DNA from 2 places in the Alteromonas sp. W12 genome. Region 1 is predicted to be linked to the other one. Evidence: predicted binding sites of a transcription regulator. Region 1 holds the regulator's gene; the other holds the start of a gene.
What was found. Region 1 encodes FliA, which starts transcription of late flagellar genes. Its sites were predicted from a motif close to CTAAAGNTNNNNNNNNNNNNGCCGATA; they were not measured.
Positions count from the first base shown of each region.

Region 1 (4,919 bases):
GTTCTGCACCGTCGCGTTCACCAAACATGGTAAGCATGTTAACTAAGCTGTCTTCCACTTCTTTAACCAAGTCGATAACGCGGCGAATAACCTGACCAGTTAAGTCTTGATAACCTTGAGCCATCAATACTTCTGTAAGTAACTGTGTAAGTTTAGCTGACTGTGCCGAACCTTCTTCCAACAATTCGTCTAAGTCTGCGCATAAAGCCTTGAATTCACCCAACTCTATCTGGCGATTCATCAGCTTCTTCCACTCAGGCATAACCTTTTCAATGCGCGCCGACAGCATTTCAGCTATAGGCATACTCGCTTCAACGGCATCCATAGTAGTATTAGCAGCTTTTTCAGTTTCTTCAATTACGTAGGTTAGGCGGGATTGTGCATCGGGAATATCATCGGTCGCGAGATTTTTAATGCGGTCGTCTATTTGGAAATTATTCAGCGCGTCATGAAGCTGACGCGTCAGTTTCCCTACTTCGGCAAATAACTCAACGTTTTCTTTCATTGAGGCCGCTTCTAATAGGGCATTGGCTGAAGCGTTGTCACCCTCTTCAAGGTAGGTGACAAGCTGTTTTGCTTCTTCCAACGAAATTGGAACGTTTACATTCGTTGACATCCAGTAAACCTCATTTCTCTGGTGAGCGTCTGGATCAACCTAAACGTTCGAATATTTTATCTAATTTTTCTTTAAGTGTTGCTGCAGTGAACGGCTTAACAACGTAGCCATTAACACCTGCTTGCGCGGCGGCAACAATTTGCTCTTTCTTCGCTTCAGCAGTAACCATAAGTACTGGTAGGTGCTTGAGCTTGTCATCGGCTCTAATCGCGCGAAGCAAGTCAATACCCTGCATTCCAGGCATGTTCCAATCGGTAACTACGAAATCGAAATCACCTTGCTGCAACATAGGCAATGCAGTACTTCCGTCATCCGCTTCCTGGATGTTGGAAAAACCCAAATCTTTAAGTAGGTTTTTGATGATACGTCTCATGGTAGAAAAATCATCGACCACGAGAATTTTCATGCTTTTGTCCAAAATAGCCTCCAGTGAGGGGTTAATTGTTATTAATTTCTATTCTTCGTCAGCTTGCCACGACTTCATTCGTGATTTGAGTTTTAACATGGCCTGACTGTGAATTTGACTGACTCTCGATTCACTTACATCAAGAACCTCACCAATTTCTCTTAGGTTCAGCTCTTCATCATAATACAGCGAAAGTACAATCGCTTCTCTTTCAGGTAATGTCGTAATTGCATGGGCAAGCGCTTTTTGGAAAGCGCCTTGCATCAAATCTTCCAGTGGTGCGTCGCTACCTCGATTTTGCTCTGTCGAAATAACATCTTCTGACACACCTAAATCTTCAATACCTACCAGCTTTCCGGCATTTACTTCATTAAGCATTTGGTGATAGTCCTGCAAGCTTACATTAAGCTTATCAGCAATATCAGAATCTCTAGCATCGCGGCCTGTTTCGCTTTCTACTTGCGAAATTGCTTCAGTGATCGCTCGGCCATTTCGGTGGACTGAACGCGGTGTCCAATCCCCTTTGCGAATTTCATCTAGCATAGCACCGCGAATGCGAATACCGGCAAACGTTTCAAAGCTGGCTCCTTTTGAACCATCAAAGTTTCGTGCGGCTTCTAATAATCCAATCATGCCTGATTGAATTAAATCGTCTACGAGAACACTAGCCGGCAATCGCGCTATCAAGTGATGCGCTATACGCTTAACCAATGGCGCATGTCTTTCGACTAACTGCGCTTTATCGGTTTGTTGTTGATAAGCGGCTGCCTTGCTGTTCAACGCTGACTTCCTACGGCTTTTTCTGCAACTAACTGTTCAATAAAGAACTCTAAATGGCCACCTGGCTGCGCTGGAATAGGCCATGTTAAGGCTTTACTCGCCAACTGTGTTATTGCAACGGCTGCAGGTGAACCTGGGTAAGCATCGACAATGGCTGTTTGTTTACGCACTGCTTTACGAATGTTCTCGTCAAACGGTACTGTCGCCACTAATTCTAGTGCAACATCTAAAAAACGCCCTGTCACTTTGCTTAATTTACTAAATAACTCTTGGCCTTCTCGCACGTCGCGCACCATATTAGCCACAACTTTGAAGCGGAAAACACCGTGCTCTCTATTCAGAATTTTTATCAATGCATACGCATCTGTCAATGAGGTAGGCTCGTCACACACAACGACCATGATGTCTTGTGAGGCTTTTGAAAAGCTCAACACCATGTCTGAAATACCTGCCGCTGTATCAACGATAAGCACGTCAATCTGCGAGCGCAGCTCACTAAAGGCACGAATTAGGCCAGCGTGTTGCGTTGGCGACAATTCTGCCATCGACTGCGTGCCTGATGTGGCAGGGGCAATCTTTATTCCGTGCGGACCGGTCACTAGTACTTCATCAAGTGTACATTCGCCGGAAAGCACGTGGGATAAGTTTTTCTCAACACGCAAACCTAACATAACGTCTACGTTAGCAAGACCGAGGTCCGCATCGAGAACCATTACACGTTTACCTTGCTTCGCCATGGCGATAGCGGTGTTCAATGTAATGTTTGTTTTACCTACGCCACCTTTGCCACCGGTGACGGCGATTACTTTGATTAACCGTGATTGCTTCATTTTTCTTAAGCTACTCGCTTGGTCGTCAATCATACTGCTTATGCTGTTTTAATTGCGTTGTTACCACTAGTATGATTCAAACCGTACTTTTTATAAAGCTTTGCAGCAGCGGAAACCAAAGATTTCGCTTCTGCAATCTTAATGTCTTCAGGTACTTTTTGACCATCGGTGACATAACTAACCGGTAATTGGTATTCAACCGCTGCACTAAGCACCTCTCCTAAAGAGTAGCACTCATCTAACTTTGTGAAAATACAGCCACTTAGTTCAATATCATCATACGCTTGAATGATTCTCTGCAAAGCAGGATATTGCGTATTTGCTTGCGCTACCAAATATTTTTTAACATTTGGCATTTGTCCGTTATCAAACTGCTTAATTTGTTTAATTAATCGACTGTCTCTTTGACTAAATCCAGCCGTATCAATCAATACTAGTCGCTTATGACGAAGTTGGAATAATAAATCCGCAAGTTCTTCACTAGTCTGCGCTTTTCTCACCGTGCAGCCAATAATCTTTCCGTATGTCGCTAGCTGCTCATAGGCGGCAATTCTATACGTATCGATGGTAATCATCGCAACCGACTCTGCACCGTATTTTTGCGCATAGCGGGCAGCAAGTTTCGCAACGGTAGTTGTTTTACCGGTACCTGTTGGTCCTACTAATGCAACAGCACCTTGTGCGCTAAGTATATCGTTTCCTGTCACATTTATGCGATTAGCCAATAGGTTAAGAAGATATACCCATGCATCTCGTTCGTTGTAATGTGACGGCGTATAGCTAATAAGCTGTTTCGCTAACGCGTTGCTTAACCCCATATCGGTTAAACGGGTGATTAGATATTGATGAACAGGTTTTTGACGTTTGTTTTTAGCTTCCATCAAGTCGGCCACTTGATATTGCAATACATCGCGAAGAGACGCTAGCTCTTCCTTGATTTGCGCAAGCTCCGCTGACTGCGTCACAGCGGTATCATCCATACTCGACGCTTGATGCTCTGGGAAAGCGTTCTGACGAACTGGTTCATGAGAAGACTGCTGGGCTTCTACGTCGTCAATAAAGGCTTCTGAGAAGTCTAAGTGCGAAGCAATTTCATTGGCGTGCTTAGCATTTGCTGTCATTGGTTGGTTAGGTTGCGCGGGACTCGCTACGCCATTATTTCCACCGTGCTGCTTTTCTAGCAGTGCTTTAAGGCTATCAGGACCGTCGTCACCAATGATTTCGCTCAAGCTAGGCACTGCCTTTTGACCAGGTGTTTTTGCAGCGGCTTGTGGAGACGCTTTCGGCGTAAACAACTTCGCTTCAGGTTCTTTGTCGTAGGCTGCGACAAGCTCAATACCGTCAGCGACTTTGCGATTTGACATGATCACAGCGTCACTGCCCAATTCAGCTTTAACTTGGCTTAACGCCTCACGCATATCTTTGCCGAAGAAACGTCTAATTTTCATTGCAACCTCTCCAATCACCCAGTGTCAGATTATTGACCGACCGAACTGACTATTTTTATTTGTTTGTCGTCAGGCACTTCTTGGTAAGACAGAACATGAAGCCCAACAACCGAATATTTTAAGAAGCGAGACAGAACGGGTCGTAGCATGCCTGAGGTAAGGAGTACTGCAGGCTCTCCTTCTAACTCTTGCTGCTGACTGGCTTGCTGCAATGATTTTTGCAGCTTGTCTGCCAGACCTGGTTCTATGCCAGCGCCATCTTCGCCACCTGCTTGAAGTGACTGGTGCAACATCTGTTCCAACTCTGGCGCCAAGGTTATGACAGGTATCTCTTTTGCACCTTGAGTAATTTCTTGGACAATTAAACGTTTAAGGGCAATACGCACTGCAGACACTAAAACATCGGGGTCTTGGCTGCGCGTGCCGTACTCACTGAGTGTTTGAACGATTGTACGCATATCGCGAATAGGCACGCCTTCAAACAATAAGGTTTGCAGTACTTTCACGACGGTGCTTAGCGGAAGAATGTCTGGTACTAATCCTTCAACCAGTTTCGGATGCTGCTTGGCAAGCATATCAAGAAGTTGTTGAGCTTCCTCGTGCCCTAATAATTGATATGCATTGTTAGAGAGTAATTGGCTTAAATGGGTCGCTACAACGGTCGCAGCGTCTACTACTGTGTACCCAAGGGTTTGTGCATGCTCCCGTTTATTGGGCTTAATCCATACTGCGTCTAAGCCGAACGCGGGGTCTTTAGTGGCACGCCCTTCTAATTTACCGAACACTTGCCCTGGATTAATAGCAAGTTCTTCATCGTGACTGATGATGGAATCGCCTAT
Region 1 is NZ_LQXH01000001.1:627,759-632,677, reverse strand. Features, by position in the region: gene AWH61_RS02570 (protein phosphatase CheZ) at 1-616, opposite strand, end outside; gene cheY (chemotaxis response regulator CheY) at 651-1,034, opposite strand; gene AWH61_RS02560 (RNA polymerase sigma factor FliA) at 1,071-1,802, opposite strand; gene AWH61_RS02555 (MinD/ParA family protein) at 1,799-2,665, opposite strand; gene flhF (flagellar biosynthesis GTPase FlhF) at 2,671-4,080, opposite strand; gene flhA (flagellar biosynthesis protein FlhA) at 4,110-4,919, opposite strand, start outside.

Region 2 (4,919 bases), 1.1 Mb from region 1:
TTAAAGCCTTCTTGTACGTGGCTAGCTTTCGTTTTTGGTGAAATAACGGTTAGAAGCTCGATGAACTCCGGCAAATCGATTTGGCCGTTGCCATCACGATCGAAAAAGCTGAAGTCCTTTCTAATTTCTTCAATTTTAGATTCTGAAAGTTGAGTGCTCACTCGCATTCCTTATTTCAACTGCAATAAGCACGAGTGTAACGCCCTTCTTTCTAGCTGTCTACGCCTGATTTTCTTTTGCTTTAAGTGCGCGTAAACGTTGAGCTTCTGCTTTTTCCTGACGCTTTTGTTCCATGGTCAAACGCGCTTCCGTTCCTACGTGTTCTTGTTGACGCTCTTTTGCCAGCTGAACCTGTTTTTCACGTTCTCTAAAGCGAGCAATTTGATCGTCGGTATGGGTACCAAAGCAGTGTGGGCAGCTTACACCCGGCTCATACTTATCACTCTGCTTGTCTTCTTCAGTAATTGGAAGTCTGCACGCGTAGCACTGCTCATAATGGCTTTTCTCTAAGTCATGGTTAACTGCAACGCGATTATCAAATACAAAGCAATCGCCTTCCCACAACGACTCTTCTTTCGGTACATCTTCAAGGTACTGTAGAATACCGCCTTCTAAGTGATAAACCTCGTCAAACCCCTGCTCTTTCAAGTAAGCCGTCGATTTTTCACAGCGAATACCACCGGTGCAGAACATAGCCACTTTTTTGTTTTTTGACGGGTCGAGCTCCTTCGCTACGTATTCAGGAAACTCACGAAACGTTTCGGTTTTTGGGTCGATAGCGTGTTTGAACGTACCAATTTCAATTTCATAACCGTTTCGCGTGTCAATAACCGTAACATCTGGGTCGCTAATAAGTGCGTTCCAGTCTTTAGGTTTTACGTAAGTACCAACGGTTTTGCGAGGGTCAATACCCTCAACGCCCATGGTCACAATTTCTTTTTTCAGTTTTACCTTGGTGCGATAGAACGGCTGTTCATCGTGAAGAGATTCTTTGCAAGAAATAGGATTAATACGCTCGTCGCTGTTTAAATAAGCAAGTAATGCGTCGATACCTTCGCGGGTACCAGAAACCGTACCGTTTATCCCTTCGTGGGCAAGAAGAAGTGTACCTTTAATGCCATTAGCTTCCATTGTTTCGAGAAGCGGTTGGCGGATTTCTTTGAAGTTTTCAAGCGCAACAAATTTATACATTGCGCATACAATATATTTAGACATATTTTAACCTTTGCTGATTGGAGCGTAAGACCAGTGCAAAAATGCGGCGCGCAATATAACAAAAAGGAATGATAAAAACTAGGGCGGATACGAATTAGCGCTCCTACGTCAACCCAAACTTAGCACGCAACAACGAATTGAAATGACTGCTATGCAATATTCTCAAAAGATGTGAAGTGTGACGAATTTTCTTGTTGTGAATGGTATTCTTTATCTTGTGATGAAAGGATATCGTATAGCAGCGTATTATCTTCCTTCACGGTGTTAGCGTATTCCTTTTTCAACCGCTTTTGTGTTGCCAAACTACAATTATCTACTACATCGTCGGGTAGACGTTTAGCATCATCAGTTTGTGAAAGTGGAGAGGGATTCATACTTAAATATAACCTTGCTGCCGCATAGTCTTGAGATACTAACTCAGACAAAACGCGCATTCTGCCCCATTCGCTTTCATTAGCAGCTAGCGATGGCCTTCTATAATAATTTAACGATGCAAGCTTGGATTCGATGCTGCTTTTATCATCAGATTCTGACGCAACCGCTTCAATTTCAAATGGCTCGGCAACACTATGTTGCTGCATAGCAAGATATAAAGAGAACAACGCTCCCTGCGCAGATGCTTTAGCAAGCACACCACTGCGCTCCCAGTATATACTGGGGTCAATAGGTATTTGCTCACGAGCTTCGACAGTTTCTTGCGACATTCTTATTTACAACTTCATATGTATACTTATGTTTTCGGCAAGATAATGTTTTTCTTAAGCTTATTATCTAAAATTAGATATACTCCTATAAAGTAATCGCGTGCTCATTCATGGATTTGAAATGCAATTTAGCAACAAACAAGTACTGATTGTTGAAGACCAACGCCCTTTCCTTCTTTTATTAAAGGGGCTGATGCATTCGATGGGCGCATCTGATGTAGTTACAAAGTCATCTGCTGAACAAGCGGTATCACTATGTAAAAAGCATAAGTTTGATATTGTAATTTGTGATCTACACTTGGGAGCTGACAACAAAAATGGCTATGAGCTCATTGAAGAGTTGCGTACTCGAAGGCTTATCAGTCCCACATCGGTGTTCATTCTGATAAGCGCAGATAGCGCTCGACCGGTAGTGTTGGGCAGTATTGAACGTAGACCCGATGATTTTTTAATTAAGCCCTTTTCTCAAGTTCAGCTGAAGTCTCGTATTGTTCGTGCGTGGCAAAAAAGACAGTTTCTCCAGCAAGCGTTTAGTCTCGTTGAACAGGGTGAAATAAACAGTGCGATCGACCATATCGAAGCGTTACTTGACGCCCCTTCCCACTATAAAGGTCACTGTGAACAGCTATTAGTCGAGCTATATTGGCGTATAAAGCAACCCGATAAAGCGCTAGATGTATTACGTGACTACATTGACGGAAAACCCGTGCTGTGGGCACAAATAGCTATTGGAAAAACTTACTTGCTTTTAAAGGAATATGAGAAAGCGATTTTAATTGCCAAGAGAACGCTAAAGCGAAACCGGTTCAATGCAGACGCTCACGATATTCTTGCGCAAGCACACCAAGCCACGACATCTGGCGACAAAGCACTAGATGCAATAAAAGAAGCAATAAAACTGTCGCCCTACTCCCTACCCAGGCATTTCAAAGCCTGTGAAATAGGTCGGCAAAATGACGATTTAGTGCTGGCAGCGAGTTCAAGCCAAGCGATCTGGGATTTATCGAAACGAACCGTTCACAAAACAAGTTTGCACTGGTGCGGTATTATCCGAAGCCTTTTAGATGTCGCAGAGTTTGCAGACGACAAGCGCCAGCGCAATAAGTATCAGCAAGAAGCATTACTAACTCTGCAAAGAGGAAAGTTTGATGAACATCTTCAAAAAATGGACAGAGATTTTGACGTAGATATATTTGGTACAATCGTCAACGCTAGAATTAGCGCAATAGACGGCAAACTGATTGATGCCAAACGCCACTTAACAACGTCACAAACACTTCTTGACGATAAGTACACGGATGTTCCTACCGCGTTTATTCCTGACAGTATTAACGTTATGTATAAACTGGGTGAGTTTGATGATGCGCTACAGTTGAATGCACTTTTAACTTCAAGACAGGATGAGCTCGACCAAAACAGTTTAAACATGCTTGATGCGCAAGCCCTCAATGCTCAGAAAAACTTAGCCAGTTATCAACAGTTCAACCGCGAAGGCATTCAACACTATCAGCAGCAAGATTACGAACGTGCTAAAGCTTCGTTTGCCCTTGCTCAAGGCTTTGCTCCTGTAAATACAGGGGTTGCGCTTAATCTATTGCAATGTCTTCTACAAATTGCAATCAAAGAAGATAAAGCCGAAATGAAACTCATTAATGAGTGTAAGCGGCTGTTTAAATTGATTGACGATATGTCACTTAAGGCGCCTTACAAAGAAAAATACACCAACCTTAGAGATGAACTCTCTAAATATATTGGCTTTTGAATTAGAAAACTGGTGAGCTATGAGATTGTTAGTTTTTTTACTGGTGGCAATTTTAATCGACGAGGTTAGCGCCAATGAACAGGCGCTAAGTCAGAACGAGTCTTTTGTACTAGCCGATGCTGGTATTCACAGAATGACATTTGAAGAGCTAAACAGTGGTGAAATATTTGTTATTCGCGGATTAAAAGTACCTAGCACACAGCAATTCGAGGGTAGTCAAGCTAACGAGAAACACCTCCCAAAACTCGTCAAAGTTAAAACTGGCAAATACTATCTAAAATCGATAACTCCAGCTTTTTCGAACATTGGGGTAAGACGTTTTAAAAAACCCGAATGCGATGGCTGCTTTTTCTCGCTTCAACCAAGCGCGGTTTCTTATCTGGGTAGGTGGAATATTGATTTAGAATACAAATCAAGGAATAAGGTAGAGTGGCATATACAGAGGCAGTATTCCTACGAGAACCTTAAAACATTAAAACAAAAAAACACTAAATTGACCGAACTTCCCCTTTTCGTTGTTAACGAAGAAGGTAAAGTTCTTAAAATCGACTGGAAAGAATTATAACTTAATACCTTATTTAGTACTGAGTTCTACCACCATAAGTCGGAGCTTTCTTCTTGTATTACGAGAAGACCAGTACTGTATCGACCGAGCTGAATGTGTACTGAGCCAGAGTATTACTAATTAATCCATAAAATTATCAACCGTTTCGATTAGCTCATCCACGTTTTCAATCAGTGTTTGACGCTGTTTCTCTGAAAGAGTTGAAAATATCTCGGCCAGTAGCGTTGCCGTCACAGTCATATTATGAGCACTACCTTGCTTGTACACATCGCTTTTATAATTATCCGGATTTTGCATGAGAGCCACCAATTCTTGCTCAAACCTTTCGTTTTGCTTGCGCGAAACGAATAACTTTCTTGCCGCATTTTGAATGTTTCTGCGATACGTTATCCAAGCGTCACCTGTAGAAATAAACTGTTGCGCGTAGGTGCTAACAATTTGTTTTTGCTCTTTACTTAGATCTCCAATACGCTCACTTATTGTTTCTTGTATTTTCTCAATTCTATCTTTAAGTCTCTCTGCTTCAGACTTTTCCAGCGCCTCTTGTCGCTCTTCCTCTTCTTCTTTATTGTCTTTTTCTAATGCCGCAAATAGGGTGACAACTTGTTCATCATCGAGTGTTTTAGCTATAGCCGCTAGTTCAGGACTGACCTCGTCTCGTACGCGCTCCCAA
Region 2 is NZ_LQXH01000001.1:1,681,721-1,686,639, reverse strand. Features, by position in the region: gene AWH61_RS07145 (EF-hand domain-containing protein) at 1-167, opposite strand, end outside; gene trhO (oxygen-dependent tRNA uridine(34) hydroxylase TrhO) at 220-1,215, opposite strand; gene AWH61_RS07135 (VC2046/SO_2500 family protein) at 1,365-1,919, opposite strand; gene AWH61_RS07130 (response regulator) at 2,041-3,681, shown strand; gene AWH61_RS07125 (hypothetical protein) at 3,701-4,246, shown strand; gene AWH61_RS07120 (DUF6279 family lipoprotein) at 4,367-4,919, opposite strand, start outside.
Region 2: AWH61_RS07135 (VC2046/SO_2500 family protein) is a predicted target of FliA. The motif match lies at 1,952-1,978, and genes of this name have one in related genera.